Regions from separate parts of the Pseudomonas sp. MC6 genome, predicted to be linked through region 3. Evidence: riboswitches for the same ligand, from Rfam matches in the RefSeq annotation. Region 3 holds a riboswitch; each other region holds the start of a gene.

What was found. Region 3 has a riboswitch for cobalamin ahead of ACOYXE_RS09410 (TonB-dependent receptor plug domain-containing protein). Riboswitches for the same ligand answer to the same signal wherever they lie in the genome.
Region 1: linked by a shared signal. The riboswitch ahead of ACOYXE_RS10505 (ABC transporter substrate-binding protein) and the one ahead of ACOYXE_RS09410 (TonB-dependent receptor plug domain-containing protein) in region 3 are both predicted to bind cobalamin.
Region 2: linked by a shared signal. The riboswitch ahead of cobW (cobalamin biosynthesis protein CobW) and the one ahead of ACOYXE_RS09410 (TonB-dependent receptor plug domain-containing protein) in region 3 are both predicted to bind cobalamin.

The regions. Positions count from the first base shown of each region.
Region 1 covers NZ_CP186504.1:2,373,179-2,376,453, forward strand. The annotation lists gene ACOYXE_RS10500 (Ppx/GppA phosphatase family protein) at 331-1,266, shown strand; cobalamin riboswitch at 1,309-1,502, shown strand; gene ACOYXE_RS10505 (ABC transporter substrate-binding protein) at 1,647-2,660, shown strand; gene ACOYXE_RS10510 (FecCD family ABC transporter permease) at 2,669-3,275, shown strand, end outside.
Region 2 covers NZ_CP186504.1:1,290,099-1,293,373, reverse strand. The annotation lists gene cobN (cobaltochelatase subunit CobN) at 1-746, opposite strand, end outside; gene cobW (cobalamin biosynthesis protein CobW) at 750-1,823, opposite strand; cobalamin riboswitch at 1,923-2,134, opposite strand; cobalamin riboswitch at 3,140-3,275, shown strand, end outside.
Region 3 covers NZ_CP186504.1:2,095,193-2,098,467, forward strand. The annotation lists gene ACOYXE_RS09405 (saccharopine dehydrogenase family protein) at 1-918, opposite strand, end outside; cobalamin riboswitch at 1,086-1,291, shown strand; gene ACOYXE_RS09410 (TonB-dependent receptor plug domain-containing protein) at 1,384-3,275, shown strand, end outside.

The DNA.
Region 1 (3,275 bases), 280 kb from region 3:
AATTGCAAATACGACCCTTGGAGGAGCTGCCGAAGGCTGCGATCTTTTGATCTTGCTCTCCAAAAACAAAGTCAAAAAATCGCAGCCTTCGGCAGCTCCTACAGGGATTTCGCTGAATTTTGGGCAAAAAAAAGCTGCCAAAAATGGCAGCAAAAACTTTAAGAACACGCGATGTATTGGCCTCAGCATAAACGCCGGATAATGACAGTGTCATGACAGCCACACATTCACTGAACCGCCCCTGCCCCGTCATCAGGATGTCATCAAGATCACGGCAGAATCCTCGCAAACCGTCTCGCGCCTCCCGACGGAAGCTCTGCAAGGATTCCCATGAAAGACGACGCCTCGCTGTTTGCCGCCATCGACCTGGGTTCGAATGCCTTTCGCCTGATGATCGGCCAGTCGGTGCGCAGTCGAAAGGGCTTGCAGATTCAGGAGGTGAAAACCCTGCGTGAGCCGGTGCGCCTCGCCGAAGGATTTGACGGTGGCGCGCTGGACGCGTTGGCACTGGATCGCGGCTGGCAGGCGTTGGCGCGGTTCGGCAAGAAGCTGCGCGGCTTCGAGGCCGGCCGAGTCCGTGCGGTGGCGACCAGCGCGGTGCGTGAGGCGGACAACTCGCAACTGTTTCTGGCCAGTGCCGAGCGGCATCTGGGGTTTCCCATCGACGTCATCTGCGGCCATGAAGAGGCGCGGCTGGTCTACGCCGGCGTGACCCATGCCTTGCCAAGCGCTGAAGACCTGCGCCTGGTGGTCGACATCGGCGGTGGCTCCACAGAGCTGATCCTCGGTCAGGGTGCGCAACCGTTGCTCACCGAAAGCATCGCCATCGGCAGCGGCACCTTGAGCACGCGCTTTTTTCGCGGCGGCGATGTGTCCGCCGGCGCGCTGCAGGAAGCCGAACGCTTCGCCATCCTGCAGTTTGAAAAAGTTGCCCGGCGTTACCGTGCTCAGGGTTGGCAGCAAACCATCGGCTCTTCCGGCACTGCGCGCATGCTCGCCAAAGTGCTCAAGGCCAACCACCTGAATGACTTCGGCCAGGACGGCATCACCTACGGCGGGCTACTACGCCTGTCGCTGCTGCTGTTGAAAGTGAACAACGTCCAGCAACTGAAACTGACCGGTCTGCAAGCGCACCGCCAGAGCATTCTGCCCGGTGGTCTGGTGCTGATGCTGGCGGCGTTCAAAGTGTTCGGCATCGCGCAGATGGTGCCCTCCGAACCGGGTCTGCGTTTGGGCGTATTGCACGGTTTGATGAGCCAGCACTAATCCGCGCCACGACAGATTCGTCTCCCCTTCAGCGGCTCGATCGACTAACATGCCGCCGCTGGTTCCCGAACGGGACTAACAGGGAATCCGAGGTGCTTGCACAGCATTGATCGGAACTGCCCCCGCAACTGTAGGTGCCGAGCCTGCTCCACGACTGCCACTGGGTGAACCCCGGGAAGGCCGGAGCCAGGCGATGACGCATCAGTCAGGAGACCTGCCGGCACAGTGACTACTAACCGGCGGGGTGTCCGGGAAGGACATCGTGCCGTGCGCGTCTTTGTTTGCTGCCCGGCCTTGCGCGGTTGCCCTGACTGCGTTCGAAGATGTGTTTCCGATCCGTACTCTCCCGCTCCCCGTACGGTTCCCTCGGAGACTGCCCCATGCTGCTGCCCCGCATCGCCACCCTCATTACCGGCCTGAGCCTTTACGCCATGGCGCAGGCGGCCCCGACGGCCTATCCACTGACGATCGACAACTGCGGCAGCACCCTGACCTTCCAGCACGCACCGATGCGCACCGTGACCATCGGCCAGGCCGGCACGGAAATGCTCTACGCCATGGGCCTGAGCGATAAAGTCGTCGGCACCTCACTGTGGTTCAACAATGTGCTGGCCAAGTACAAAGCGCAGGACGACAAGATCCAGCGCCTGGCCGACAACGAGCCGAGTTTCGAATCGGTGATCGGCAAGCGCCCGGAACTGGTTGCCGTTGAACTGGAGTGGATGGTCGGCCCACAAGGTGCGGTGGGCACCCGCGAGCAGTTTCATGAACTTAAGATTCCGACCTACCTGCTGCCCTCCGATTGTGAGGCCAAGGACAACCTCGTCGGCGCCGATGGCACGCGACTGGCGCCGTTTCGCATCGAGACGATTTACAAAAGCGTGAGCCAACTGGCGCAGATCTTCGATGTTCAGGAGCATGGCCAGCAACTTAACGACGAGCTCAAGGCCAGCCTCGCCAAATCGATTGCCACCGCCCAAGGCAAACAGCTGAAGGACGCCAGCGCGCTGGTCTGGTTTTCCAGTGCACAAATGGACATCGAGCCGTTCGTGGCCGGGCACAAAGGCGTTCCCGATTTCATGCTCAGCACCCTCGGCGTGCGTAACGTGGTGGCGTCCGATGAAGAGTGGCCAACGGTCGGCTGGGAAACCATCGCCAAAGCCAATCCGACCTTCCTCGTCATCGCGCGCATGGACCGTCGGCGCTTCCCCGCTGACGACTATGAAAAGAAACTCGCCTTCCTGCGCAGCGACCCGGTGACACGCAACATGGACGCGGTGAAACACAACCGCATCATCATTCTCGACGCCATGGCCATGCAGGCGAGCCTGCGCATGTTCGACGGCATCGAGCAACTGGCCACGGCCATCAACGGCTATGACCTGTCGCAATGAGTGCCAGCCTGATCCGCACGTTACTGGCCCTGGCGACGCTGTTGATTGCAGTGGTTGCTGGCGTGGCCATTGGTGAGACGTCGATTGAACCTAGCGTGGTGATGCAAGTACTGGCGAACAAATTGTGCGGCGCCGGGTACGCGCTGGATCCTATCGATGAAGGCATCGTCTGGAACTACCGCCTGACCCGCGCACTGGTCGCGGCCGCGTGCGGTGCCGGTCTGGCGACGTGCGGGGTGATTTTGCAGTCGCTGTTGCGCAACCCGTTGGCCGATCCGTATCTGCTGGGGATTTCTGCCGGCGCCTCGACCGGAGCGGTGATGGTGGCGCTGCTCGGTGTTGGCGCAGGGATGATCTCGCTGTCAGTCGGTGCCTTCGCCGGCGCGGTCACGGCGTTCGTGTTGGTGATTCTGCTGGCGCGGGTCAGCGGTTCGGCCAGCGGCACCGGGCAGATCATTCTTGCCGGGATCGCCGGCTCGCAGCTGTTCAACGCGCTCACGGCGTTTCTGATCACCCGCTCGGCCAGTTCCGAGCAGGCACGCGGGATCATGTTCTGGCTGCTGGGCAATCTTGGCGGCGTGCGCTGGCCGTCGGTATGGCTGGCGGTGCCGGTGG
Region 2 (3,275 bases), 810 kb from region 3:
ACCGCCAGGCAGCCGGGTTCTTTCAGACTGGCCACGGCGATCGGCAGCGGATTCAACCCCGCTGCCTGCAAGCGCTGGCAGAACACATCGATGAACGCGGTGTTCGCCGCTTGCAAATGCGAGCGGTAAAACAGCACCGCCGCCACCGGGTTTTCCGGCAGCCATTCGGCTTGCCAGTCACTCAGTGCGGCGCTGGTTTTATTCGGGTGGTAAATCGCCGTGCGCGGCAGGGTCTGCGGTTCTTCCCAGGCGTAATCGCGGGAGAGCCAACGGCTGGCCAGACAGCGGAAGAAATCCAGCGCATTGCCCATGCCGCCCTGACGCAGGAATTGCCAGAGCCGGTCGCGTTCCTCGGCGTTGACGGTGCTCAAGTCGCTGAGTTCCGGATCGGGACGGTCATCGCCCGGTACCAGAATCAACTGCACACCACGCTCGGACAGCTCGACCAGCCGCTCGACACCATAGCGCCAATAGGCAATGCCGCCATGCAGCGAAATCAGAATCACCTTGGCGTGGCGCAGCACTTCATCGACGTACAGATCGACCGAGGCGTGATTCTGCACCTGCATCGGATTGGCCAGACGCAGGCTCGGATAATCTTCCGGCAACTGCTGCGCGGCTTCGGCGAGCAGCGCCAGGCTGGAGTCGCCGCTGCACAGGATCACCAGCTCGGCGGGGGTTTGTCCAAGGTCGGCAATGTTGTCATCCGAGACGAATCCGCCGGGCTGAGTCCTGAGCAGGTGCATGGTTTAAACGCTGAGCGCAGCGCGCAGTTGCGCTTCGAGTTGGGCGGCGTCGAGTTCCTGACCGATCAACACCAGACGCGTGACGCGCGCTTCATCGGCGCCCCACTGACGGTCGAAGTGCTTGTCGAAACGCGTGCCGACGCCTTGAATCAGCAAGCGCATTGGCTTGTTCGGGATGGCGGCGAAACCTTTGACACGGAGGATGCCGTGCTTGACCACCAGTTGCGTCAGGGCGTCGAGCAGCAGGCTTTCATCGGCTTGCGGCAGTTCGATGGAGATCGAATCGAAGGCGTCGTGATCGTGGTCATCGTGGTCGTCATCGCCTTCACCGTGGTGATGATCATGGTGGCTGTGGCGACTGTCGATGTGTTCTTCGGAACCGGCGCCAAGGCCGATCAGCACGTCCAGCGGCAGACGGCCGTTGCTGGCTTCGATGATTTTCACCGCCGGTGGCAGCTCTTCGGCGACTTCAGCGCGCACGCGAGCGAGATCTTCCGGACTGGTCTGGTCGGCCTTGTTGAGAATGACGAGGTCGGCGCTGGCCAGTTGGTCAGCGAACAGTTCGTGCAGCGGCGATTCGTGATCGAGATTCGGATCGAGTTTGCGCTGGGCGTCGACCTGATCCGGGAACGCGGCGAAGGTGCCAGCGGCTACGGCCGGGCTGTCGACCACGGTGATCACCGCGTCAACGGTGCAGGCGCTGCGGATTTCCGGCCACTGGAACGCTTGCACCAGTGGTTTTGGCAGGGCCAGGCCCGAGGTTTCGATGAGGATGTGGTCGAGGTCGCCGCGACGCGCGACCAGTTCGCGCATCACCGGGAAGAATTCTTCCTGAACGGTGCAGCACAGGCAGCCGTTGGCCAGTTCGTAAACGCGGCCGGTGGCTTCTTCTTCGGTGCAGCCGATGGTGCATTGCTTGAGGATTTCACCGTCGATGCCCAACTCGCCAAACTCATTGACGATCACCGCGATACGACGGCCCTGCGCGTTGTCGAGCATGTGCCGCAGCAATGTGGTCTTGCCCGAGCCGAGGAAGCCGGTGACGATGGTGACGGGAAGTTTGGCCAGTGTTTTCATCGGTATGCCCTTTGGCAAGCGGCGGGCATACGGGACGAGAACCGGCAACGCACGTGCGCGCCCGGAGAGTTCGCCACCGGATCACCCCGCCCGGTTGAATTGAGAATCTGTGACGAGGCAGGTCTCCTGGCTGACGGCGTTCAGGCGCTGGGCCTGGCGTTGGCTGCGCCTTCCCGCGGGCTCATCGATTGAGCTGGCAGTGGCGTGGCAGCGAACATCACCGTTCACAGTTGCGGGGGCAGCCGCGGCATTGACCGCGTTCCCTTCTTAGCTTCGGCAACGGCCGAAGAACCTCGAATGCGCAAGGCTACGCATGGCTTGCTTATGGGTCAATGTTTGGATTGGGGGCATATCCGTTGCTGCGGTTTTGGCTGCTGGCGGTTTCGCTCTTACAGCGAGTCCCTTTTTCAAACGCCAAAAAGGAACCAAAAGGCTTTGCCCCGGCGTACGGCACTTCGCTGAGGCTCAGTGTTCCCTCGCTACGGTGTCCATCCGGGGGCATCGCCTACGGTTTGCTTCGCTGCACCTCCTCTCGATGTGTTCGACTTCGTCGAACGGCGCTGCGCGCCTAACCCCGGATGAACACCTTCGCTCGGCCTTCCGAAGGGGTAAAAGATCAAAAACCAAAGCCAAAGCAAGATCACAAGCCAAATCAAAAGCCCCTCACCCTAGCCCTCTCCCAAAGGGAGAGGGGACTGATCGTGGTGTTTGGGAGAGATGCGCCGACTTGAAATACCGAGTCGAACTCAGATTCTGAAACAGATCAAAAGCCCCTCACCCTAGCCCTCTCCCGGAGGGAGAGGGGACTGATTGCGTGGAATGGAAGAGGTACACCGACGTGGAATACCGAGTGGAACGCACATTTTGAAGCACCTACCAATCGGCTCCCTCTCCCTCGGGAGAGGGCTGGGGTGAGGGGCAGCAACAACGCAAATCAAAAGCCGAACGCGCCCCGCTCCTCACCACTCAATAGGCCGAGTGTCAGCTCGCCTGCTCTTGATCTTGATCCACGGGCGACATCGGAAGGCTGAGTGGAGGGATTGATCCGGGCGTGGGAGCGCAGCGACCGTTTGGCGCAGCCAAACACAGCGAGAGGAGGTGCAGCGAAGCAAACCGTAGGCGCTGCGCCCGGATCGATCCCGGAGCGAAGGAACCCCGAGCCCCAGCGAGCGGGCCGAACGTCAGGGCAAGCCTTTTTGGTTACTTTTTCGGCGTCTGGAAAAAGTGACCCGCCGTAAGGGCGGAACCCTAATCAGCAACACCCGCAGCAACGGATATACACCCAAAAATTGACCAAAACCCCACCCCCATGCTCTCCTACACAACTTGTTACGGGTGCCCTTCACAGGGTGAAACGGGAAACCGGTGAATCATGTGCTTTACTCAAGCCCATGTCAGTCCGGTGCTGCCCCCGCAACGGTAAGCGAGCGAAGCGTCAAAACCACTGTGCCC
Region 3 (3,275 bases):
CATCGACAGCGGTTTGCCGTCAAACCCAAGGCCCCGAACGTCGATGTACATCGCGCTTTTGCCATCGCCGAAACGCTCGAAGCGCAGGCCCAGTCGATGCAGTCTGCCGGCCCACAGCGCATGGTCGCGCACCAGCCCCACCTTGAGAGCCTGCGCCAGCAAGCCGTTGGCGATGCCGCCGAGTTTCAGCCCGGCGCCGGCCTTGAACTTCAGGGTCTGCGCGCCATAACGGCTGGCGAAGATGTCCATGTCCGGGACATCGACGTTGGCCAGCAGCCGGGTGCCCATCTGCGGCATTTTGCGCAAGGTCAGGTCCAGCCAGCCGGACACTTCATGCACCTTGCCGTTCTTCAGCTGTTTGATCGGCTTGCCGGCATAGGCGAGTACGCCTTCGATGGTCGACAGCCCCGGCATTTTCGCCGATGAGGAAATGCCGTGTTCGATCGAGTCGATGCGGGAAAAGCGCTGGCGCTGTTCATCGATGATTGCCGACGACAGCGTTGGGACCGAACTGCAACCGCTGAGAATCGCCACGCCGGCCAGTTTCGCCCGCGCATCGAGCACGTCGATGCCATTGACGAAAGTTCGGCAGTCGGCCAGATCGCAGTAGTTCACGCCCGCGTCGATGCAGCTCTCGGCGACGGCATAGGATTGCCCCTGAAACGGCCCGCCGGTGTGGACGACCAACTGAATGTTCAGCGCCCGCAATGCGTCTTTGAAATCGGCGCCCATGGCATCGCCGCACCAGCCTTCGCAGACATTGCCCGATTGACCATTCAGTTCATCGACTTTGCGCTGCAATTTTTGCGGATCACGGCCGGAGAGTACCAGGCCGATCTGCGGCATCAACGCCAGATGCCGGCACACGATGCTGCCGAAATTTCCGTAACCACCGACCACCATCACCCTGAACGGCATGCAATTCTTCCCTAAGTCATTCCATCACACAGGCGTGCAGGATATAGGGCCGAACGTCGGCAAGCCATTCAGATCAAAGCGATCGCTCAGGCGTCCATAGGTGGTACTGGCAGATCCAGATTGAGGAGCACTCATCGGCAAGTTGACGAACGGTCTGTCGAATGTTCAGATGCCGGCCAGTTTCAGGTGTCCCATGCCGCCGTGCATGGGGTGAAACGGGAAACCGGTACGTTCTTTTCGAACCAGTCCGGTGCTGCCCCCGCAACGGTATGCGCGTGATGCTTTCGATACACCACTGTGGCCAGACGGCCATGGGAAGGTGAAAGCCTCGATACGCGCGAGCCCGGAGACCGGCCTGGAATTTCGTTTGGCAAAATCCTGCGGTGGGCGGGCATGGGCCGGTATTGGCTGTGCGCGATGCCTTCTCTTGCATGCTCTTCTGCGAAGATCCTTTTCGAGAAGACAATGATTCGACCTTTCAACACTTCTGCTCCAACCCTTTTGTGCGGCTGCCTGTTCAGCCCACTGCTGCTGGCCGACGACGCGCCGCTGGAACTCAATCAGCAAATCGTTTCTGCACCGTCGGTGGAGTCCACCACTGTCGCCGAGATGGCGAAGTTCGGCAGCAAGGTCGAGATCGTCAGCCGCGAGCAGATCGAACGCGCCGGCCCCAGCGCCGATGTCAGCCGCGTCATGCAGATGTTCATTCCCGGCTTGTACGTAGCGCCGAAAAACGGCCCGTTCGACTACGGCACCTATTCGCTGCTCGGCGGGCGCAACGACGACACGCTGATCCTGCTCGACGGCGTTCGATTGAACAATCGCCTGTACGGCGGCCTCTATCTGGACACCCTGCCGGCCAACGCTATCGAGCGCATCGAAGTGCTCAAGGGTGGCCAGAGTCTGTTGTTCGGCACTCAGGCCGTTTCCGGCGTGATCAACATCGTCACCCGCAGCCCGCAATCGCGCAAAACCTCTGGCGAAGTGAATCTGGGCGCCGACAGTTTCGGCGGCACCACCGAAGACGCGCGCGTCGAGAACATCTTCACGAACGGTTTCGGCGATCTCGGTCTGCTGGCGTATGTCAGCCACAACGTTTCCGACGGTTACCAGCCCTATCGCAACCGCGACATGAAAAACATCAGCGAGAAGCGCCGCGCCTACGAAGTCACCACGTTTGGCGGCAAGGCCATTCAGTCGTTCGGCGAGGATGCGCGGCTGGAACTGTTCTACCAATACGCCGACGCCAACCTCGACTTCGCCCGCCCGGTCGACAACCACAACACCACCAACGACCGCGTGCAACAGATCGCCACGGCGACCTTCGAGCAGACCATCAATGAGCGCCTGAGCTACTTTGTCAAAGGGCATATCAACGACTGGGACACGCGCTACACGCGGGTCAACAACGTCGTCGGCGGTGGCACCAAAGTCATTAACCACAACGACTATTGGGGCTTCACCGATTGGGGTGTGCAGGCCGAAGGCAAGGCTGAACTGCCCGGCGGCCATGTGCTGGTGTTCGGCACCGACAACCAGTGGTTCAAGGGCCAGGACGATGTGCTGATCATCGACAACGACAAGGCTGAAGCCCATGCGTTCTACACGCAATTGCGCCCGCAGATCGACGCCCTGCCCGACTGGCACCCGAGCATCGGCGTGCGTCATGAAGCCATGAGCGGCGGCGACAGTGCCACGGTCGGCATGCTCACTTCGCTGTACGATCTGAATGACAACTGGTCGGTGCGCGGTCAGTACGGCAGCGCTTACAAACTGCCGAACGCCGAGCAACTGTTCGTCAACGAACCGGGCGACGAGATCGGCAACCGTAATCTCAAACCGGAAAAAAGCCGCAACGTTGAACTCGGTGTCGACTACAAAGGCTTCTTGCTCGATCGCGAATTCAGCGCCAGCGTGACCCTGTTCAAACGCAAGATCGACGACTTGATCACCCTCGACGGCATTCAGTGGGTCAACGGTGAAGGCACGATCCAGATGCGCGGTTTCGAGGCCGACGCCAAACTGGCGCTCAACGATCAGTGGAGCCTGCAAGCGGACATGACGCGCAACCTCACCGAGTCGCGCACCGGTGTGACGATCAACGACATTCCAAGCTTTTTCGCCCGCTCGCGGGTGGGTTATGAATCGGAAAACCGCCTGTGGGGTGCCGGCGCTGCGATGCGCTACATTCGCGACATCAAAAGCTCGAAGCAAGTCGAATACGGCAACTATTCAGTGGTCGACGCCGACGCTTATCGCTACCTCGACAACGTCCACCAACACCGCGTAAGCGTGCTGGTAGAGAACCTGTTCGGCCGTGATTACGTCACCAGCCGTTCGAGCAACGTCGATAACCT